Regions from separate parts of the Mycolicibacterium mageritense genome, predicted to be linked through region 2. Evidence: riboswitches for the same ligand, from Rfam matches in the RefSeq annotation. Region 2 holds a riboswitch; the other holds the start of a gene.
What was found. Region 2 has a riboswitch for glycine ahead of gcvP (aminomethyl-transferring glycine dehydrogenase). Riboswitches for the same ligand answer to the same signal wherever they lie in the genome.
Positions count from the first base shown of each region.

Region 1: it holds a riboswitch for glycine, as region 2 does, so the genes downstream of both, gcvP (aminomethyl-transferring glycine dehydrogenase) here and gcvP (aminomethyl-transferring glycine dehydrogenase) in region 2, are expected to answer to the same signal.

Region 1 is NZ_AP022567.1:1,385,252-1,396,773, reverse strand. It holds gene G6N67_RS06875 (TetR/AcrR family transcriptional regulator) at 1-146, opposite strand, end outside; gene G6N67_RS06870 (oxidoreductase) at 136-975, opposite strand; gene G6N67_RS06865 (DUF445 domain-containing protein) at 1,072-2,295, opposite strand; gene G6N67_RS06860 (Abi-alpha family protein) at 2,379-3,215, opposite strand; gene G6N67_RS06855 (hypothetical protein) at 3,342-3,515, shown strand; glycine riboswitch at 3,808-3,908, shown strand; gene gcvP (aminomethyl-transferring glycine dehydrogenase) at 3,962-6,796, shown strand; gene gcvT (glycine cleavage system aminomethyltransferase GcvT) at 6,793-7,908, shown strand; gene gcvH (glycine cleavage system protein GcvH) at 7,919-8,317, shown strand; gene glyA (serine hydroxymethyltransferase) at 8,320-9,588, shown strand; gene G6N67_RS06830 (L-serine ammonia-lyase) at 9,591-10,964, shown strand; gene lipA (lipoyl synthase) at 10,970-11,522, shown strand, end outside.
Region 2 is NZ_AP022567.1:6,814,721-6,826,242, reverse strand. It holds gene G6N67_RS32910 (DUF881 domain-containing protein) at 1-395, shown strand, start outside; gene gcvH (glycine cleavage system protein GcvH) at 433-828, shown strand; gene garA (glycogen accumulation regulator GarA) at 1,006-1,488, shown strand; gene ftsR (transcriptional regulator FtsR) at 1,492-2,232, shown strand; gene G6N67_RS32890 (bifunctional nuclease family protein) at 2,344-2,838, shown strand; gene G6N67_RS32885 (MerR family transcriptional regulator) at 3,072-3,692, shown strand; glycine riboswitch at 3,801-3,899, shown strand; gene gcvP (aminomethyl-transferring glycine dehydrogenase) at 4,050-6,875, shown strand; gene G6N67_RS32875 (substrate-binding domain-containing protein) at 6,937-9,156, opposite strand; gene G6N67_RS32870 (malate synthase G) at 9,221-11,419, opposite strand; gene G6N67_RS32865 (3-methyladenine DNA glycosylase) at 11,471-11,522, opposite strand, start outside.

The DNA of each region.
Region 1 (11,522 bases), 2.6 Mb from region 2:
GCGTCGACCGTGGTGGCCGGGTATCCGCCCTCGTCGAGCAGTGTCGCGGTGGCGTCGAGGATGGCCTGGTGGATGCGGTCGCTGCGCGCGCCGGTGGGGCGGACGAAGGTGTATTCGCCCGCCCCACTGCCGTTTTCAGGCGACATCGTCGAAGTCGGTGGACTCGGCGACGGTGCGCCACTGCGCCAGCTCGGCCTGCACGTGGGCGATCTTGCCCTCGACCGCCGCGATGGTGTCGTTGCCAAGCAGCAGGCGCAGCGGCGGCTGCGCGGATTCCACGACGTCGATGATGGCCTTGGCGGCCTTGACCGGGTCGCCGGGTTGGTCGTGGTTGCGCTCGCCCGCGGTGACGCGCATCTTGCCCGCGGGGCCGTCGGTGTAGTCGGCGATGACGTTCTGCTGGGTCTGCAGGCTCGACGAGTCGAGGAAGTCCGTGCGGAAGTAGCCGGGCTCGACGACCATCACGTGCACGCCCAGTGGCTGCAGTTCGGCGTGCAGGGCCTCGGTGAGCGCCTCGACGGCGAACTTGGTCGACGCGTAGACACCCCAGCCGGGTGAGCCGACGAATCCGCCGACCGAGGAGATGTTGACGATGGTGCCAGAGCGCTGGGCCCGCAGCACCGGGGCGACCGCGCGCGTGACGGTCAGCAGGCCGAATACGTTGGTCTCGTAGACCGCGCGCACCTCGGCGTCGGTGGCTTCCTCGACGGCGCCGAGCAGGCCGCGCCCGGCGTTGTTGATCAGTACGTCGATGCGGCCGAAACGGTCCACGGCAGCCTTCGCGGCCTGGTGTGCCTGGTCTTCGTTGGTCACGTCGAGCGCGACGGCCAGGACGTTGTCGTCGTCGCCGAGCGCGGCGGTGACGGTCGCGGCGTCCCGCGCGGTCGCGACGACCTGATGGCCGCGGGCCAGCGCGTCGCGGGCGATCTGCAGGCCGAATCCGCGGGATGCTCCGGTGATGAACCAAACGCTCATGTCATGCCACCTGTTCTCTGCTTAACTGAACTGTACGATCAGTTTAGTTTTGTTGGACGCTGGATGTAACCGGGTGGGTTGCGGGGTTATTCCGGCCTACTGACGGAGCAAGACGCGCAGCGCGCTGACCGGCTCGGGTTCGTGCCCGAAGTGCTCGATCAGCTGCACCTGGATCTCGCCGACGATGCCACCGAGGATCGCACCGACCGCGATCATGGTCGGCTCGTCGTCCTTGAACACGGGCCGCAGGATCGACTCGTACTCCTCATTGGTGAGCTGACCCATCTTGTCGATGATGGTCTTCTCCAGGTCCAGGGCGTTCATGGCGTAGTCCTGCGCCTCGACGAGCGTGGTGGGCAGCCGCTCCAGCACCATCTTCACCATGCTGTCCTTGAGCGCGTTGTAGCGCTGCGTGCCGACCGCGAACTTGACCAGCGGCGTCGCGATGCCAGTCTGCGCGTCGATGGCCGCCTCGACCTCCTTGCCGACGAGGGCGAACAGCTTGTCGGCGCCCGGGCCGCGGAGCACGCCGTCGAACAGGATCTCGGGGGAGAACAGATCCTCGGCCAGGATCCGCGCGTAATCCTTGGTGATGGTGTCGCGTTGCGCGTGCAGAAGTCCCTGGAACGGGATGAAGCCGAGGTACTTCGTCGGATGGATGGGCCGGAACAACATGTTGAGCGCGATGTAGTCACTGATGAAACCGACACCGAAGCCGAAGGCCGGCATGATCCACGGGTTCTGGAACAGCGCCCACGCGAACATCTGCACGACACCGATGACGAGCCCGAAGTAGATGCCGCTGCGGCGCACGAAGGCCATGGCGTTGTCGCCGAGCCCACGCATGAGCTTGTTGAGTTTGTCCTTGTTGCGGACCAGCGTGGTGACCGCGAGGTACTGGATGTCGACGAACCGGTTGAGGTCGGCCCGCATCTCGTTGAGCATCTTCTCCACGACCTTGGGGGTCTGGTCGTGGATGCGGGCCTGGATCGCATTGCGCGCGGCCTCGGGCAGTGAGTCCCACAGGCCCGGGCGGATCTGCTCGGCGATGTCGCGCGAGATCTCGTCGACCGCCTGAGTCAGCGGCTCCCGCAACGCGTTGACAGCTTCCTTGGCGTCGACCTTTTCGAGCAGCTCCTCGGGTTTGAGCAGCTTCTGGGTGAGCAGTTCGATGGTCTTCGAGCCCACCTTGCCTGCGCGGCGGGGCACGATGCCCTGCCAGCCGAACGGCCCGATGCCCTTGAACTCCATCGGCCGGTAGAGCATCTCCAGCGCGACGATCTTGGTGCTCCACCCGACGAAGGCGGCGACAAAGGGCATGGACAGGTAGATCAGCCAGTTGACACTGAAATCGGCCTGGATCTCCTGCCACGTCTGGATAGCGAGAATCGTCTCGCTGGCGGTCACGAACCGTCCTGTTTCACCGCGGCCTCCCACAAGCCACGACCCAGACCCGAAAGGGACAGGGTCAGCTTCTCCACCCGTGCGGTGAGGGGCCCACGCGATGCGTTCTTGACCGCCCGCAACACCATGGGCTCGGCCATGAGCACCTCGTAGTCCGCCTTCTGTGACGGATCCTCCGGACCGGTCTCAACCAATCCCAGTGATAGCAGATGGCCGACGTACTGCGGGACCATATTGGGCAAAGCCACGTTGGCCGTGCGGCCGATCAGACATGCGTTCTCCAGTACGGCCTGACCTGGGGTGCGGGATCGCGTCCAGGTGTGGACGTTGACCAGTGGCGAAGTCGCGCCCTCGGAGAGCGCACCGATGATCCGGGCCTCGTCGGCCACCAGCTGGTCGAGCAGCCGGTGGTACAACTCGACCTGGCTGCCGACCGTGCTCTGGTCCAGGGCACGGTCGAGAAGCCGGTCCATCTTGGAGTTGAGCGATTCGGCCGTCGGCTCCTCGGGGGTGGCCAGCGGCACCGGCTGCGGACCCGAGTCGATGGCTTCGAGCCGGTTCTTCACCAGCGTGGCCAACTGCTCCTCGCCCCAGACGGCCAGTTTGACCCCGGTCTTCGCGGCGTCGAGCGCACGGTCGGCGATGCCGAACGGGTCGAACCGCTTGGGCAGCAGCGGGCGCTGGTTGCGCGGGGTGCGGATCGCGATGGCGATCTCGCCGACCGGTGTGGCGAGCTTGAAGGCCCGGCGCTGCATGTCCTTGCGACGTACCGGAACCTCATCGCCCACGTGGTCGTCCTTGTCGTCCGGACCCTTCTTCGACAGTTCCTGTGACATCGCTGACCGATCGCCTCCCCACCTACCGGGTGTGTCCGAGATGTGGGCACCGTACCTGGTCACCCGGTGCGGCGCCCAAGTCCCCGGTGGATGACGGGATGGCCACACCGGTCTGTTCGCTGCAGCGTGCTCTGCCTGCCGGTCACGGCCCGGAGGCTGCCGACCACGCCGACACCGCCGCGCTGGCTCGGTGACACCCACCTGTACTCCGAGGACGCGGCAGACCTGGACGAGGCGGTCATGCTGATCCGGCGCGCGCACTCGGTCCAGGCCGACCTCGAACGCGCCGGCCGGGCCTGATCGGTGGCTTCTTCGGCCGCACCGAACTGCGGGTCCGACTGCGCACGACCACGCCGAAATCACTTGCGTAGCAGCGGCAACGGTGGTTTTCGACATCGTGTCGCGCATAGTTGCGACAGCGAAGCCGGGCTTGCCCGTCGACGGTGGGGTTGCGGTAACCGCCGGGTAGTCGAGTAGCATGCATCACACAACTCAATACGTCGACGACGCACTGTGGGAGAACCTCCGATTTCGGAGGTGCCGTAGGAGCAAGTCCCTCCCCGGGAATCTCTCAGGCCCAATACCGCAGTGTCGAGGCAACTCTGGAGAACAGCGCGACCCACCGGTCACGCTTACCGAAGGGGAACAGCGCAGCGCGCTAAAACTCTCAGGTTTCAGGACAGAGCGGGGAGGTGTCACCACCCGACGCATCGCGTAACTGCGATGCCCGAAACCGGAGTCACCTCATGGATTTCCCCGATCGTCACATCGGTCCTGACGGCAGCGCTCAGCAGCACATGCTGGATGCGCTCGGATACGGCTCAATCGACGAATTGATCGACAGCGCGGTGCCGCAGCAGATCCGCTGCTCAGACGGCCTGCGCCTGCCTGCCGCGCGGTCCGAACAGCACGTGCTCGCGGCCCTGCGCGAGCTGGCCGATCGCAACCAGCCGCGGATCCAGATGATCGGTCTGGGGTATCACGACACCGTCACCCCGGCCGTGCTGCGGCGCAACATGCTGGAATCGCCGGCCTGGTACACCGCCTACACGCCGTACCAGCCCGAGATCTCACAGGGCAGGCTCGAAGCGCTGCTGACGTTCCAGACGCTCGTCGCCGATCTCACCGCACTACCCGTGGCCGGTGCCTCCCTGCTGGACGAGGCCACCGCGGTCATGGAGGCCGTGCTGCTGATGCGGCGGGCCAACAAGACCGTGAAGTCCGAACGCGTTGTGCTGGATACGGATTGCCTGCCGCAGACGCTTGCGGTGGTGCGTGGGCGGGCCGAAGCCGTCGGCATCGACGTGGTGGTCGCCGACCTCACCGACGGATTGCCCGACGGTGACGCCTTCGGCGTGGTTTTCCAGTCCCCGGGTGCCAGTGGTGCCGTGCGGAACCTCGCGCCGGTGATCGCCGCGGCCCGTGACCGCGGTGCGCTCACCACGGTCGCGGCCGATCTGCTGGCGCTGACCTTGATTGCCGCGCCCGGCGAGCAGGGCGCCGACATCGCGGTGGGCTCGGCCCAGAGGTTCGGGGTTCCGCTGTTCTTCGGCGGCCCGCACGCCGGGTACCTGGCCGTCCGGTCCGGATTGGAGCGCATGCTGCCCGGCCGGCTGGTCGGGGTGTCGGTCGACGTGGACGGCAAGCCGGCCTACCGGCTGGCGCTGCAGACCCGCGAACAACACATCCGCCGGGACAAGGCCACCAGCAACATCTGCACCGCCCAGGCTCTGCTGGCCAACGTCGCCGCCATGTACGCGGCATACCACGGCCCGGAAGGATTGCGCGCCATCGCAACCCGCGTCCACCGTCACGCCGTATCGCTCGCGGCCGGTCTACGGCAGGCCGGCCACACCGTCGTACACGAGCGGTTCTTCGACACCGTGCTGGTGCAGGTGCCGGGCCGGGCCCGCGAGATCGTCGCGGCCGCCGAGCGGGCGGGCATCAACCTGCGGCTGGTCGACGCCGACCACGTCGGCATCGCGTGCGACGAATGCACAACCGACGACGTGATCCGGCGTGTGCTCGCGGTTTTCGGCGCGACACCCGGCACCGGCTCCTCTGTGTTGCCTGCCGAGCTCCTGCGCACGTCGGAATTCCTCACGCACCCCGTGTTCCACGAGCACCGCTCGGAAACGGCGATGCTGCGATTCCTGCGGGAGCTCTCCGACAAGGATCTGGCGCTGGACCGCACCATGATCCCGCTCGGATCCTGCACCATGAAACTCAATGCGGCCGCCGAGATGGAACCGATCAGCTGGCCCGAATTCGCGGGCATCCACCCGTACGCGCCCGCCGAACAGACCGCGGGCTACCTCGAGCTGATCGGCAATCTCGAGACGTGGTTGGCCGAGATCACCGGCTACGACCGGGTTTCCCTGCAGCCCAACGCCGGATCCCAGGGTGAGCTCGCGGGCCTGCTGGCCATCAACGCCTACCACCGGTCACGCGGCGACGACCACCGCGACGTGTGCCTCATCCCGCAATCCGCGCACGGCACCAACGCGGCGTCGGCGGTCTTGGCAGGCATGCGCGTCGTCGTGGTCAAGACCGCAGCCAACGGGAACATCGATCTCGACGACCTGCGGGCCAAACTGGCCGACCACGACGGCAAGGTCGCGGCGATCATGCTCACCTACCCGTCGACCCACGGTGTCTACGAAACCGACGTCCGCACGGTGTGCGACCTGGTCCACGCTGTGGGCGGGCAGGTCTACGTCGACGGTGCCAACCTGAACGCCCTTGTGGGCCTGGCCAAACCCGGTGAGTTCGGTGGCGATGTCTCGCACCTCAACCTGCACAAGACGTTCTGCATTCCGCACGGCGGTGGCGGCCCAGGCGTCGGGCCCGTCGCGGTCCGCGCGCATCTGGCGCCGTTCCTGCCGGGTGATCCGCTGCAGGACGGTCCGGCCCCGGTCTCGGCGGCCAACTACGGATCGGCCGGCATCCTGCCGATCACCTGGGCGTACCTGGCGCTCATGGGGCCCGACGGGTTGACCGCGGCCACCAAGGCCGCAGTGCTGGCAGCCAACTACGTCGCGACGTCGCTGTCCCCGTACTACCCCGTGCTCTACACCGGCGAATCCGGGTTGGTCGCGCACGAGTGCATCCTCGACCTGCGCGAGATCACCAAGCGGACCGGGGTGACCGCCGAAGACGTCGCAAAGCGGTTGATCGACTACGGCTTCCACGCTCCGACGCTGTCCTTCCCCGTCAACGGCACGCTCATGGTCGAACCCACCGAATCGGAGAACCTCGCCGAACTGGACCGGTTCATCGCGGCAATGATCAGCATCCACGACGAGATCAGCCGGGTCGAGGCGGGCGAGTGGGCACTCGAACAGAGCCCGCTGCGCCAGGCCCCGCACACCGCCGAACAGGTCACCGACGCCGAGTGGACTTTGCCGTACAGCCGGCAGTACGCGGTGTATCCCGTTGCGTCCCTGCGGCAGAACAAGTACTGGCCGCCGGTCCGCCGTATCGACGGCGTACACGGCGACCGCAACCTCGCGTGCTCGTGCCCCGCGCCCGAGGCATTCCAGACCGAAACCGCCGAACTCCTCGAGGAGGCCCTCGTATGAGCACCGAACACACCCCGGCATCACCGCTGCAGGATGAACACCGCGCACTGGGCGCAACTTTCACCGACTTCGCCGGGTGGGCCATGCCGCTCAAGTACGGCAGTGAACTCGCCGAGCACCGGGCGGTGCGCGAGGCGGCGGGCCTGTTCGACCTGTCGCACATGGGCGAAATACACGTCACCGGACCGCAATCCGCAGAGGCGCTGGACTTCGCGCTGGTCGGCGAGGCAGCCAAGATCACCGTCGGGCGCGCCAAGTACTCGCTCATGTGCGACGCCGACGGCGGCGTGATCGACGACCTGGTGGTGTATCGGCTGGCCGACGACCGTTTCCTGGTGGTCGCCAACGCCGCGAACGCCCCGACCGTGGCGCGTGAACTGAATTCCCGGGCCGAACAGTTCGACGCGCACGTCGACGACCAATCCACCACCACCGCGTTGATCGCCGTGCAGGGGCCCGCGTCCGAAGCCATCGTGAGATCGCTGGTTCCGGAGACCCAGACCGAGGCCGTGGCCGCACTCAAGTACTACGCGGTCACCGAGGCGCAGGTCGACGGCATCGATGTGTTGTTGGCCCGCACGGGCTACACCGGCGAGGACGGTTTCGAACTGTACGTGCCCAACGTCCACGCAGTGGCCCTGTGGCGATCGCTGCTGGCTGCCACGACCGAGGCCGGCGGATTGCCGGCCGGCCTGGCCTGCCGCGACACCCTGCGGCTCGAAGCCGGCATGGCGCTCTACGGCCACGAACTCAGCCAGGACACCAACCCCTACGCAGCAGGGCTGGGCAAGATGGTGCGGCTCGGCAAGCCTTTCGTGGGACGCGATGCGCTGCAGCAGCTTTCCGAAAAGCCTGCGGACCGTGTGCTGGTCGGTCTGAAGGGCTCGACCCGGCGCGCGGCGCGCGCGGGTTACACCGTCCACCGCAACGGCGACGAGACCGCGGTCGGCAGCGTGACATCGGGTGCACTGTCGCCGACGCTCGGATATCCGATCGCCCTGGCCTATCTCGACGCTGCGCTGGCCGAGCCGGGAACCGTGGTGCAGGTCGACATCCGCGGCAACAAAGAGCAGTTCGAAGTCACCCCGGCGCCGTTCTACCGCCGCAACTGAAAGGATTGACATGGCAGACAACACGATTCCTGACGACCGTAGCTACACCGAGGAACACGAATGGGTGCTGATCGCGCCCGGCGCCCCCCTGCCCGCCACCCCCGTCCGCGTCGGCATCACCTCGGTCGCGGCCGCGGCACTGGGTGACCTGGTGTTCCTCGACCTGCCGGAGGTCGGCGCCACCATCACGGCCGGCGAAACCTGCGGCGAGGTGGAATCCACCAAGACCGTGTCAGAGCTGTACCCACCGGTGAGCGGCACCGTCACCGCGGTCAACACCACCGCCGTCGACGATCCCGCACTCGTCACGTCCGACCCCTACGGAAACGGCTGGCTGTTCGAGGTCCAGCCCACCGCAGCCGGAAACCTGTTGACCGCAGCCGAATACGCAGAGAAGAGCGAGGCCTAGACATGAGCATCCTCGACCGACATCTCGCCGACTTCGACCCCGAGATCGCCTCCGCGATCGGTGACGAACTGCACCGGCAGCGCCTCGGCCTGGAGATGATCGCCTCGGAGAACCACGCACCGCTCGCGGTCATGCAGGCCCAAGGCTCGGTGCTCACCAACAAGTATGCCGAAGGCTATCCGGGGCGGCGCTATTACGGCGGCTGCGAGCACATCGACGTGATCGAGCGGCTCGCGATCACGCGGGTCAAGGCATTGTTCGGCGCGGAATTCGCCAATGTGCAACCGCATTCGGGTGCGCAGGCCAACGCCGCGGTGATGCACGCGCTGATCAAGCCGGGCGACACGATCCTCGGGCTGTCGCTGGACTGCGGTGGTCATCTGACCCACGGCATGCGGCTGAACTTCTCGGGCAAGCTCTACAACGTCGCGGCCTACGGGGTGTCCAAAGAGGACTACCTGATCGACATGGACGCCGTGGCCGACGCGGCCCGCGAACACCGGCCGCAGTTGATCATCGCGGGCTGGTCGGCCTACCCGCGGCAGCTCGACTTCGCCCGGTTCCGCGAGATCGCCGACGAGGTCGGGGCCTACCTGATGGTCGACATGGCGCATTTCGCCGGACTGGTTGCGGCCGGGCTGCATCCGTCGCCGGTGCCGCATGCGCATGTCGTCACATCCACGACACACAAGACCCTGGGCGGGCCGCGTGGTGGAGTCATCCTCACCAACGAGGCTGACATCGCCAAGAAGATCAACTCGGCGGTGTTCCCCGGCCAGCAGGGCGGGCCGCTCGAACACGTCGTCGCCGCCAAGGCGGTCGGCTTCAAGATGGCCGCCCAGCCGGAATTCGCCGAACGCCAGCAGCGGGTGCTGCGCGGTGCGCAGATCCTGGCGGAGCGGTTGAGCCGGCCTGATGTCAAGGACGCAGGCATCACGGTGCTCACCGGTGGAACCGACGTGCACCTGGTGCTCGTCGATCTGCGCAACGCCGCGATCGACGGGCAGCAGGGTGAGGACCGGCTCGATGCCGTCGGCATCACCGTCAACCGCAACGCCGTGCCGTTCGACCCCCGGCCGCCGATGGTCACCTCCGGGCTGCGCATCGGCACCCCGGCGCTGGCGGCCCGCGGCTTCGGCGACGACGAGTTCGCGCGTGTCGCCGACGTCATCGCGGCGGCGCTGATCGCCGCACTTGACGCCGACACCGAACCGCTTGCCGCGCAGGTGCGTTCGCTGGCCGAGCAGTTCCCGCTGTATCCGGAGCTGTAGGCATGGCCGTCAGCGTGTTCGACCTCTTCTCGGTCGGCATCGGACCTTCCAGTTCCCATACGGTGGGGCCGATGCGGGCCGCGGGCATGTTCGTCGACGAGCTCACCGGCCGCGGCGTGATCGATCAGGTCGCGGATGTCGGGGTCGACCTCTTCGGCTCGCTGGCCGCGACCGGGGCCGGACACGGCACGATGCCGGCCATTCTGCTGGGCCTCGAAGGGTACCGGCCCGAAACCATCGAGACCGACGAGATGGAGCGTCGGCTTGCGGTGATGCGAGCCGACGGCAAGATTCAGTTGGGCGGTCGGATCGTCATCGCGCTGACCGAATCCGACATGCGCCTGGAACCGGCCCGGCAACTCGCGCAACACCCGAATGCCATGACGCTCACGGCACTCTCGGCTCAGCGCGACGTGCTCTACCGCGAGACGTACTTCTCGGTGGGCGGCGGTTTCGTGGTCACCGAATCCGAGCCCACCGGGCGAGGGTCGACAGCTGCCGGTGGCGGCTTCCGCTCGGCCGCCGATCTGCTGGCACTCACCCACCGCGACGGGCTTTCGGTGAGCCAGGCGATGATGCGGCAGGAGTGCTTGTCCCGCACCGAAACCGAGGTTCGGGAACGCCTGCTGCACATCCGCGACGTCATGGTCGCATGCCAGTCCAACGGGATGTCGCGCGACGGTTACCTGCCCGGCAACCTGCGGGTGCGGCGGCGCGCGAGGGACTGGTATGTGCGTCTGGCGGCCGAGGATCCTGACCGTGACCCGGCCTTCGCCGAGGACTGGGTGAACCTGGTGGCGCTCGCGGTCAACGAGGAGAATGCATCGGGTGGCCGCATCGTGACCGCGCCGACCAACGGTGCGGCCGGCATCATTCCGGCGGTGCTGCACTACGCGTTGCACTACACGCCCGCGGGCCGTGCCGATCCGGACGACACCGCTGTCCGCTTCCTGCTCACCGCGGGAGCCATCGGCTCGCTGTACAAGGAGCGGGCGTCGATCTCGGGAGCCGAGGTCGGTTGCCAAGGCGAGGTCGGCTCCGCGGCGTCGATGGCCGCCGGTGGCCTGGCCGAAATTCTCGGTGGCACACCGGAGCAGGTGGAGAACGCCGCCGAGATCGCGATGGAACACAGTCTCGGTCTCACATGCGACCCGATTGGCGGCCTGGTACAGATCCCGTGCATCGAACGCAACGCCATCTCGGCGGGCAAGGCGATCAACGCGGCGCGCATGGCGCTGCGGGGTGACGGCACGCACCGCGTGAGCCTCGATCAGGTCATCGAGACCATGCGGGCCACGGGCATGGACATGAGCGCCAAGTACAAGGAGACCTCGACCGGGGGGCTCGCCGTCACCGTCAACGTCGTCGAATGCTGAGAGATATGACTGTCGCCCCGGAGGGCCGCCGCCTGCTTCGGCTGGAGGCCCGCAACGCCCAGACCCCGGTCGAACGCAAGCCGTCCTGGATGAAGACGCGGCTGCGGACCGGACCCGAATACCGCGAGCTGGCCGCGCTCGTGCAGAGCAACGATCTGCACACGGTATGCCAGGAAGCGGGCTGTCCCAACATCTTCGAATGCTGGGAAGCCCGGGAGGCGACGTTCCTGATCGGCGGCGATCAGTGCACGCGGCGCTGCGACTTCTGCCAGATCGCCACCGGCAGGCCGGAGCCGCTCGACCGTGACGAGCCCCGCCGCGTCGCAGAATCCGTGGCGCACATGCGGTTGCGCTACGCGACCGTCACCGGGGTCGCGCGCGACGACCTGCCCGACGGCGGCGCATGGTTGTATGCCGAGACCGTGCGCCAGATCCACGCGGCCTGCCCGGGCGCCGGGGTGGAACTGCTCATCCCGGACTTCACCGGAATCCCCGCCCAGCTCGACGAGGTCTTCGCCGCCGCGCCCGAAGTGCTGGCACACAACCTCGAGACCGTGC
Region 2 (11,522 bases):
CGGGTGTGACCTTGACCATCGAGGACACCGCGCCCGGCGTGGCCGCGGAGACCATGCTCGACGTGATCAACGAGCTGAGAGCCGCAGGGGCAGAGGCCATCGAGATCCGCGGCGGCGCCCCCGACCAGCAGACCGCGGTGCGCGTCGGGGTCGACACGTGGGTGGCCGGGACGCCAGGAGCGCTGAGCGTGGACAACGTGGCCCTTGGGCCGCCGTATTCAGTTCTGGCGATTGGTGATCCGCCGACGCTGGCGGCGGCGATGAACATTCCCGGCGGGGCAATGGACAGTGTGAAGCGTGTCGGCGGCTCGATGGTGGTACAACAAGCCGAACGGGTGGACGTGACGGCCTTGCGGCAACCGAAACCGCGCCAATACGCTCAGCCCGTCAAATGAGCGCCACAATGAGGCCTGACAATCGACAAGGAGTGTCGTGAGCGATATCCCAGCCGACCTGTACTACACCACCGAGCATGAGTGGGTGTTGCGTACCGGTGATGACACGGTCCGCGTCGGAATCACCGATTACGCGCAGTCCGCGTTGGGTGACGTGGTGTTCGTCCAGCTGCCGGACGTCGGTGCCGACCTCGCATCGGGCGATTCGTTCGGCGAGGTGGAGTCCACCAAGTCGGTGTCGGACCTCTACGCCCCGGTTACGGCGAAAGTCGTTGCCGTCAACGGTGATCTGGAGGGCAGCCCTCAGCTGGTCAACTCCGACCCCTACGGCGACGGCTGGCTGGTCGATCTGCGGCTCGAGGCGGGCACCGTGGACGAGGCGCTGGCCGGTCTGCTGGACGCCGACGGGTACCGTGCCGCGGTGACCGAGTAATCAATTGTTAGGGTTTGGCTCGACCGGTTCGACCGTGAACAGCGCGCACAAGATCTACCCCATCGGATCCGGCGGTGGTGGATACAACGACGCCCGTTGCGCGGTACGGTCGACGTGAGACCGACGACGGCTGGGGGCCCGCCGGGCAACGCCACAGCAGCCAGTGAGGAGCAGCGGGTGACGGACAAAGACAGCAATTTGGGGGCTGACCAGACGTCGGAAGAGGTCACGGTGGAGACCACATCGGTTTTCCGCGCGGACTTCCTCAACGAGCTGGATGCGCCTGCTTCGGCAGGCACCGAGGGGGCCGTCTCGGGCGTCGAGGGCCTGCCTGCCGGTTCGGCCCTCCTCGTCGTGAAGCGCGGCCCCAACGCCGGTTCGCGATTCTTGCTGGATCAGGCCACCACCTCGGCCGGACGGCACCCCGACAGCGACATCTTCCTCGACGATGTCACGGTCAGCCGGCGGCATGCCGAGTTCCGTTTGGAGCGCGGTGAGTTCCAGGTGGTCGACGTGGGCAGCCTCAACGGCACCTACGTCAACCGCGAGCCGGTCGACTCGGCCGTGCTCGCCAACGGTGACGAGGTCCAGATCGGCAAGTTCCGGCTGGTGTTCCTCACCGGACCGAAGTCCGACGACGACAGCGGCGCAGCCGGCTAGCTGATGACTGCCCCCGACAGACCTGCACTGGCCGGGATGTCGATCGGCGCAGTCCTTGACCTGCTGCGGGGCGACTTTCCGGACGTGACCATCTCCAAGATCCGATTCCTGGAGGCCGAGGGGTTGGTCACGCCGGAACGCACCGCGTCGGGATACCGCCGGTTCACGGCATACGACTGTGCCCGGCTGCGGTTCATCCTGACCGCACAACGCGACCAGTATCTGCCGCTCAAGGTCATCAAGGCGCAACTCGACGCCCAGCCCGACGGCGAGTTGCCGCAATCCGGAACCGCTTACGGGGTACCGCGTTTGGTGCCGGTCGCCGACGGTGGTGCCGAAGGGGACACGGGTGTGTCCGGGGTGGCGCCGACGCAGGTGCGGCTGTCCCGCGAGGATCTGCTGGCCAAGTCGGGTATCGACGAGGAGTTGCTCGGCGCACTCGTCAAAAACGGCGTGATCACCACCGGTGCGGCCGGATTCTTCGACGAACACTCGGTCGTGATCGCGCAATGCGCCAGGGCGCTGGCTGATTACGGGGTCGAGCCGCGACATCTGCGGGCGTTCCGCTCCGCCGCCGACAGGCAGTCGGATCTCATCGCTCAGATCGCGGGACCGGTGGTCAAGGCCGGTAAGGCCGGTGCGCGGGACCGGGCCGACGACCTCGCGCGCGAAGTTGCGGCACTGGCGATCACGTTGCACACGTCGCTCATCAAGTCGGCGGTGCGCGACGTTCTGGATCGCTGAGGATTAGACTCGAATTCTGACGGCTACTTCGTCAAAGGGTCAGGGTCCGGCGCGTGACAGCGACGGACAAACAGCGACGAAACAGCACAGCGGTGCGGAGGGTAGGCACAGATGGCTGAGGTTCGGGTGGTCGGTATTCGCGTGGAGCAGCCGCAGAACCAGCCGGTATTGCTGCTGCGCGAATCCAACGGTGACCGCTATCTGCCGATCTGGATCGGGCAGTCCGAGGCCGCGGCCATCGCATTGGAGCAGCAGGGTGTCGAGCCCGCGCGGCCGCTGACGCATGATCTGATCCGAGATCTGATTGCCGCGCTTGGGCATTCACTCAAAGAGGTGCGCATCGTCGACCTCCAGGAGGGCACGTTCTACGCCGACCTGATCTTCGATCGCGACATCAAGGTTTCGGCACGGCCGTCGGATTCGGTCGCCATCGCGCTGCGGGTCGGCGTGCCGATCTACGTCGAGGAGGCAGTGCTGGCCGAGGCCGGTCTGCTGATCCCGGACGAGAACGACGAGGAAGCCGCAGGCACCGTCCGTGAGGACGAGGTCGAGAAGTTCAAAGAGTTCCTGGACAGCGTGTCGCCGGACGACTTCAAGGCGACATGACCGCCGCCCGGGCCGGGTTTGTCACGGATGCGTCTCAACTGGGGCGCGTGGCGTCGACACGCGGCGCGGGTGTCATCCAAGTCTCGTTCGGCCAGCCATACTTTGATGGCGACGAGCAGTCAGGGCTCGGCGGGAAGCGTATGCTCGACACATTCGGGCTCGCAGCAAACGTGCTGCAGTGCAGGTCACGGCAGTATGGAAGCTGACGGGTCTGATCGGCGAGAGGATTCACAGTGGGTGACACGCCACGGCAGGAAGAGCTGGATCTGACCACCGCATCCGGTGGTCAACCGCCTGTCAGGCCGTCCAGCGAGCCCGTCCAGGCGGGGTTGTTCCCCGACGATTCCGTACCCGACGAGCTCGTCGGCTACCGCGGCCCCAGCGCCTGCCAGATCGCGGGCATCACGTATCGCCAGCTGGACTACTGGGCGCGCACGTCGCTGGTGGTGCCGTCCATCCGCGGCGCGGCCGGCTCGGGCAGTCAGCGGCTCTACTCGTTCAAGGACATCCTGGTCCTCAAGATCGTGAAGCGGTTGCTGGACACCGGCATCTCGCTGCACAACATCCGCGTCGCGGTGGATCACCTGCGCCAGCGCGGTGTGCAGGATCTGGCCAACATCACGCTGTTCTCCGACGGCACCACGGTTTACGAGTGCACGTCGGCCGAAGAAGTGGTCGACCTGCTGCAGGGCGGCCAGGGGGTGTTCGGCATCGCGGTATCCGGAGCCATGCGGGAGCTGACCGGCGCCATCGCCGACTTCCCGGGCGAGCGTGCCGACGGTGGCGAGTCGATCGCAGCACCCGAGGACGAGCTGGCGTCGCGCCGCAAGAGCCGCGACCGCAAGATCGGCTGAATTTTCTCCCGCGAACAGACACGCAGGTACCCGTAGACCGCCGTTTCCGGGTACCGGAGCGTCTGCTCGCCGGTGTGGGGTGAGCTGCCGGTAGAATCGTCGGCGCATCGCCCTTGCGCGGGAGAGTTCCGTGATCGCCAGTCACGGACGCCGAAGGAGCAACACCTCTCCGTCAACCTCTCAGGCACCCAGGACCGCGCCGGGCCCCGATGCCTCTGGAAAGTGGTGCCCGTCGGGGTGCCCGCCCATGGGGAAAGGCCCACCGTCATGGGCCGAATCTCTCAGGCACCCGGACCGGGTCGACGACAGAGGGAGAGGGCAGTAGCGCCAGCTGCGCCTCTAACCAGGGGAGACGTCGTGTCCGAGATATCCAGGTTCGTCGATCGTCACATCGGTCCGGACTCCGCCGCAGTAACCACCATGCTCGATGTGATCGGCGTGGCCTCCCTTGACGAACTCGCCGCGAAGGCGCTGCCCGCCGGCATCCTCGACGCGCTGGGCGCCAACGGGCTCGCACCCGGCCTGGAGCAGCTGCCCGCCGCCGCGGCCGAGCACGAGGCCCTCGCCGAACTGCGCGCGCTGGCCGACTCGAACACCGTCGCGGTCTCGATGATCGGCCAGGGCTACTTCGACACCCTGACGCCGCCGGTGTTGCGGCGCAACATTCTTGAGAACCCGGCCTGGTACACGGCCTACACGCCGTACCAGCCGGAGATCAGCCAGGGCCGGCTGGAGGCCCTGCTCAATTTCCAGACCATGGTGAGCGATCTGACGGGTCTCGAGGTGGCCAACGCCTCGATGCTCGACGAGGGCACCGCCGCGGCCGAGGCCATGACGCTCATGCACCGCGCCACCAAGTCGAAGGCGAACCGCCTGGTCGTCGACGCCGACATCTACACCCAGACCGCGGCAGTGCTCGCGACCCGGGCGCAGCCGCTCGGCATCGAGATCGTCACCGCCGACCTGCGCGACGGCTTGCCCGAAGGTGACTTCTTCGGCGTGATCGTGCAGTTGCCGGGCGCCAGCGGGCGCGTCGACGATTGGTCGGGATTGATCGCCGAGGCCCACGACCGTGGCGCCCTGGTGGCGGTCGGTGCCGACCTGTTGGCGCTGACCGTGATCACCCCGCCCGGCGAGATCGGTGCCGACGTGGCCTTCGGCACCAGCCAACGGTTCGGTGTGCCAATGGGATTCGGTGGGCCACATGCCGGCTACCTGGCTGTGCACGCCAAGCATGCCCGCCAACTGCCGGGGCGCCTGGTCGGCGTTTCGGTGGACGCCGACGGCGCACCGGCATACCGGTTGGCGCTGCAGACCCGCGAACAACACATCCGTCGCGACAAGGCGACCAGCAACATCTGCACCGCGCAGGTGCTGCTGGCGGTGATTGCCGCGATGTATGCGAGCTACCACGGCGCGGCGGGCCTGACCGCCATCGCGCGACGCGTGCACGGGCACGCCGAGGCGATCGCAGCCGGGTTGGGCGACGCTCTGGTGCATGACAAGTACTTCGACACCGTGCTCGCCCGGGTGCCGGGCCGGGCCGACGACGTGATCGCCGCTGCCAAGGCCAAGGGCATCAACCTGTGGCGCGTCGACGCCGACCACGTGTCGGTGTCGTGTGACGAGGCCACCACCGACGCTCACGTGGCCGCGGTGCTGGAGGCCTTCGGCGTCGGGCCGGCAGAGGCGCGCTGTGCGGGCATCGTCACGCGTACGTCTGGGTTCCTCACCCACCCGGCGTTCACCCGCTACCGCACCGAGACCGAGATGATGCGCTACCTGCGGTCGTTGGCGGACAAGGACATTGCGCTGGACCGCAGCATGATCCCGCTGGGCTCGTGCACCATGAAGCTCAATGCGGCGGCCGAGATGGAACCCATCACATGGGCCGAATTCGCCCGCCAGCATCCCTTCGCACCGGCTTCGGACAACCCCGGGTTGCGTAGGCTGATCGCCGATCTGCAGTCCTGGCTGACCGCCATCACCGGCTACGACGAGGTGTCGCTGCAGCCCAACGCCGGTTCGCAGGGCGAGTACGCGGGCCTGCTGGCGATCAAGGCCTACCACGACGCCCGCGGGGACGCCGCCCGCGACATCTGCCTGATCCCGTCGAGCGCACACGGCACCAACGCGGCCTCGGCCGCGCTCGCGGGCATGCGGGTCGTCGTGGTGGCCTGCCGCGAGAACGGCGACGTCGACCTCGACGACCTGCGCGCCAAGATCGCCCAGCACTCCGATCGCATTGCGGCCCTGATGATCACCTACCCGTCCACGCACGGCGTGTACGAACACGACGTCGCCGACATCTGCGCCGCGGTCCACGATGTGGGCGGCCAGGTGTACGTCGACGGCGCGAACCTCAACGCGCTGGTCGGGCTGGCCCGGCCGGGGCGTTTCGGCGGCGACGTCAGCCATCTCAACCTGCACAAGACGTTCTGCATCCCGCACGGGGGCGGCGGCCCCGGTGTAGGTCCGGTGGCGGTGCGCGCGCACCTGGCGCCGTTCCTGCCGGGTCACCCGCTGGCCGACGAATTGCCCGATGAGCACACGGTTTCGGCCGCACCATACGGGTCGGCGTCGATCCTGCCGATCACGTGGGCCTACATCCGCATGATGGGCGCGGACGGCCTGCGGGCCGCGTCGCTCACCGCGATCGCGTCGGCCAACTACATCGCGCGCCGGCTCGACGAGTACTACCCGGTGCTCTACACGGGCGAGAACGGCATGGTCGCCCACGAGTGCATCCTGGATCTGCGCGGTATCACCAAGGCCACCGGGGTCACGGTCGACGACGTCGCGAAGCGACTGGCGGACTTCGGCTTCCACGCGCCGACCATGAGCTTCCCGGTGGCGGGCACCCTGATGGTGGAGCCGACGGAGAGTGAGAGCCTGGCCGAGGTCGACGCGTTCTGCGACGCGATGATCGCGATCCGCGCCGAGATCGACCGGGTCGGTTCGGGGGAGTGGCCGGTGGACGACAATCCGTTGCGCGGTGCGCCGCACACGGCCGAGTGCCTGCTGGTGGCCGACTGGGATCACCCGTACACGCGCGAGCAGGCCGCCTATCCGCTGGGCAAGGGCTTTCGGGCGAAGGTCTGGCCGCCGGTGCGCCGCATCGACGGGGCATACGGGGACCGGAACCTGGTGTGCTCGTGCCCGCCTGTCGAGGCGTTCGCGTAATACGTCAGGAGCGCCGCCCGAACCGGGCGGCGCTCCCAAACGGTCTTTGCCGAGCCGGCGATCAGCCCAGCATGGTGCTGATCGCCGTCGTCAACTCCGGTGACGTCGAGTTGGCGATGTGCTGGTAGGTACCGCCGCTGGCCTCTGCCACGCCTTCCCAGGTGGCCCGGTCGGTGTCGCCGCCGAAGTCGATCACGTTGACCGCGACGGGGCGGGCCGGATCGAACGCACCCTTGATGAAGTCCTGCAGTCCCGGCCCGTCGAGGCTGCGATCGCTGTGCGGCCCGGTCGTGATGACCAGGACCGAATTGCCCTGACCCTCACGGAAATTGGCCATGGCCTCGGTGTAGACCAGGCGCAGCGTGGTGAACGACACCGCGCCGCCGCCCGAAGCGGTCTGCTCTTCGAGCGTGGAGCTGAGCACCTCTGAGCGCGGTTGGCCGCCGACCTGGTCCGACAGCGGCCCGGTCGACACCGCCGACCGGCCCTCGGTGCCGTCGAACGTCCACAGCCCGACCTCCGCGCCTGAGGGCAGGGCCTGCAGTCGCGTGTTGAGTGCGGCCACGACGTTGGCCAACCGTGATTTGCCGCCCTCGTCGGTGGGCATCGACTGGTCGAGCATGATCGTCACCGCGGGCGTCTTGGCCGGCGCCGTCATGGTGTTGGCCAGGGTCACCCGCGTGGCGTCGTCGCCCACCGACACCGCCGCACCCAACGGTCCGAAGTCGGTGACGTCGCTCGACGGCGCCGTGGTGCCCTCGGCCCGGAATCCGGCCTTGGCCAGTTCCTCGAGCTGTTCGGGTTTGCGCAACGCCCTTGAGAACTCGCTGGCCGCGGTGACCTGCTCCTGGGACAGCCAGTCGCCGGCCAGCAACACCGTCGGGTAATCCGCAACGGCCGTCGGGCCGGGCGGCAACCAACCCGCGATGTCACTCTTGGCGTCGCTCATGGTGGCGGCGCGCGCGAACAGCTGCTGCTCGGTGGTGGCCACCGCGTGTACCGGGGCCGTTGCCGGGTCGGACGCGTTCACCATCGCGTCGATCGCCGTGTTGAGCTCGTTGTCGTCGAGCTTGGGCTGACCGCTGAGCAGGGTGTTGACCGCACCGATGCCCGCGGTGGCCGGCGCCCCGTTCGGTGCCGACGCCGACGCCACGGCCTCGCCCACGAGGTAGCTCGCGTCGCCGTTGCCGCGTGTGGGCAGCGCAAGCTTGAGTGCACCCCAGCCGGGCAGCTTCAAACCGGCCAGCGCGTTCGGGTCGGTCTGCAGTTTCGGCAGCGTCGACCAACTCTGCTGCGCGAGCGCGTCTTTCAGCGGAGGCCGCACCGCCAGCAGCACGGGTGAGGTGACCAGGGACCGGCTGTCGCTGACGGTCTTGGCACCCGCGGTGGCTTCCAGGCGGGCCTCGGCGATCTGGCTCGACGGGATCCACAGGGCTGGCCGTTCCCCGAGTTCTTCGGGCCACGTGTTGGCGAAACCGCTCACGACCTGATCGGAGCTGGCCGACTTGACCTGAACCTTGATGCAGCGGTCGCCGACCGGGCTCGCGGTCTCGTTGTACTTGTTGGCCAGCGTCTCGATGTGCGACGCAATGGTCGGGTCGGCGACCACGGCCACCGACAGTTCGCCGTCGACGCAGCGCGCCGCCGCGGCGTCGCTGCGGCTCGACAGCATGTCGCCGAAGAACCGCCACAGGATGACCGCGGCAACCACCACCACGACCGTGACCAGTGCCACGATGACGCCGACGCTGACCCCGCGCCTGCCGCCGGCCACCGCGCGATGGCTGCCCGTCCACTCGCCGCCGTCCCACTCACCGGTGTGCTGCGGGCCGGTCGGGGTCGACGGGGGCGGACCGCCTGCCGCGCTGAACTTCGCGGTCGGGGCATCGCGATCGTCGTCGTAGCCGTCGGCGTAGTCGTCACCGTAGGTGTCGTCGTACTCGTTGTCGTAATCGTCGGCGTACTCGTCGTACTCGTCGCCGCTGTACCCGGGCTGAGCCGGTGCCGGTTCGTCGTAGTCGTCACGGTATCGCGACGTGCGATAGCCGGGCTCGGGTTGGCGGTAGTCGGGCTCGCGGTACTGCGACGGCCGGTGGCCGGGCTGGTCGTAACCGGGCTGCGGGTAGTCCGGCCGGTCGTCTCGGTCACCGCGTCCGCGCGGATAGTCCGACTCATACCGGTACGACGGCGGCTCCGGCTCGTCGTATCCCTGGTCGGGGTCGGGCTCGTACCGTGCTTCGTCGTCGGAATCGTCAGGATCGGGAATGCTGTGTCTGCCCAAACCTAGCCACCCCAAACCCTGTACTCGAAGCGTCGATTCGCCATCCGACCCCGCCGCAGTCTAGTCACCGGGCAGCGGCGCCGGCTTTGAACTCGCGCCTGCGTCGGTGCAGGATCGGCTCTGTGTACCCGTTGGGCTGCTCGGCTCCCGACAGGATCAACTCCTGCGCGGCCTGGAACGCGATGCTGGCGTCCGGGTTCGGCGCCATCGGCAGGTAGTCGGCGTCCTTGGCGTTCTGCTCGTCGACCACGGCCGCCATGCGGCGCAGGCTGGCCTTGACGTCCTCGGCCGTGATTACGCCGTGGCGCAGCCAGTTGGCCAGCAGCTGGCTGGAGATGCGCAGCGTTGCGCGGTCTTCCATCAGCGCGACGTTGTGGATGTCGGGCACCTTCGAGCAGCCGACACCCGCGTCGATCCAGCGGACCACGTAACCGAGGATCGACTGGCAGTTGTTGTCGACCTCTTCGTGGATCTCCTCGGGCGACCAGGTCAGCGACGAGTCGGCCAGCGGGATGGTCAGCAGGTCGTCGATGCTCGCGCGGGACTTGCCGACCAGTTCCTTCTGCACCTCGTACACGTCCACCTGGTGGTAGTGCATGGCGTGCAGCGTGGCGGCGGTGGGTGAGGGCACCCACGCCGTGGTGGCGCCGGCCTTGGGCTGGCCGATCTTCTGCTCGACCATGTCGGCCATGAGCTCGGTCATGGCCCACATGCCCTTGCCGATCTGGGCCTTGCCCGACAGGCCCGTGGCGAGGCCGATGTCGACGTTGTTGTCCTCGTAGGCCTTGATCCACGGCTGCGACTTCATCGCACCCTTGCGGATCATCGGGCCGGCCTCCATCGAGGTGTGGATCTCGTCGCCCGTGCGGTCGAGGAATCCGGTGTTGATGAACACCACGCGGTCGGCTGCGGCTTTGATGCACGCCTTGAGGTTGACCGTGGTGCGCCGCTCTTCGTCCATGATGCCGACCTTGAGCGTCGCCTCGGGCAGTCCCAGCACGTCCTCGACGCGGCTGAACAGCTCGCACGTGAACGCGACCTCGTCGGGACCGTGCATCTTGGGCTTGACGATGTAGACCGAACCGGTGCGGCTGTTCTGCAGCGGCCCGTTGTCGTCACTGGTCTTGAGGCCGTGCATCGCGATCAGGCCCGTGAACAGGGCGTCCTGGATGCCCTCGGGGATCTCGTTGCCTTCGGCATCCACGATGGCGTCGTTGGTCATCAAGTGACCGACGTTGCGGACGAAGAGCAGGCTGCGGCCCGGCAGGGTCAGCTCGCCCTCGCCGTCGGGGGTCGTGAAGGTGCGGTCGGGGTTGAGGACGCGCGTGAAGGTCTTGCCGCCCTTGCTGACCTCTTCGGCCAGGTCGCCCTTGTTCAGGCCCAGCCAGTTGCGGTAGCCCAGCACCTTGTCGTCGGCGTCGACAGCAGCCACGGAGTCCTCGAAGTCCATGATCGTGGTGATCGCGGATTCCAGCACGACGTCCTTGATGCCCGCGGCGTCGGTGGCGCCGACGGGGGAGTCGGGGTCGATCAGGATCTCGATATGCAGGCCGTTGTGCTTGAGCAGCACCGACCACTGCGGCTCGCCCAGCTTGCCCGTGTAGCCGACGAACTGCTCTGGCGTGGCGAGGCCGGTCGACAGGCCGTCACCGTAGGTGACCACCAGCTCCCCGTCGTCGATCTTCAGCCCGGTGGCGTCGCTCCACGATCCGGCCGCCAACGGGACCGCCTCGTCGAGGAAGTTGCGTGCGTACGCGATGACCTTGTCGCCGCGGATCTGGTTGTAGCCGGTGCCCTTCTCGGCGCCGTCGTCCTCGGGAATGACATCGGTGCCGTACAGCGCGTCGTAGAGCGAGCCCCATCGCGCGTTGGCTGCGTTGAGCGCGAACCGCGCGTTGAGGATCGGCACCACGAGCTGCGGGCCCGCGGTGGTGGTGATCTCGTCGTCGACGCCCGCGGTGGTGATCGTGAAGTCGTCAGGCTCGGGCTGCAGGTAGCCGATGTCGATCAGGAACTGCTTGTAGGCGGCCGCGTCGAGCGGCTCGATGACATGCGCCCGGTGATACTTGTCGATCTGGGCCTGGAGGTCGTCGCGGCGGGCCAGCAGCTCCTGGTTCTTGGGCGTGAGGTCGGCGACGACCTTGTCCACACCCGACCAGAAGGTGTCCGGGTCTACTCCGGTGCCGGGCAGCGCCTCATTCGTGATGAAGTCGTGCAGCACCTTGGCAACGCGCAGGTTTCCGACCGTCACGCGATCAGACATGCTTTCCTCCCTCGGCTCCAGACGCCGCGCGGCGTCTGCCGTTGATCCAGCTTACCCATCGGTAACGTCGGCATTTCGTGCGTCCGTCCTGATGAGCAACAGC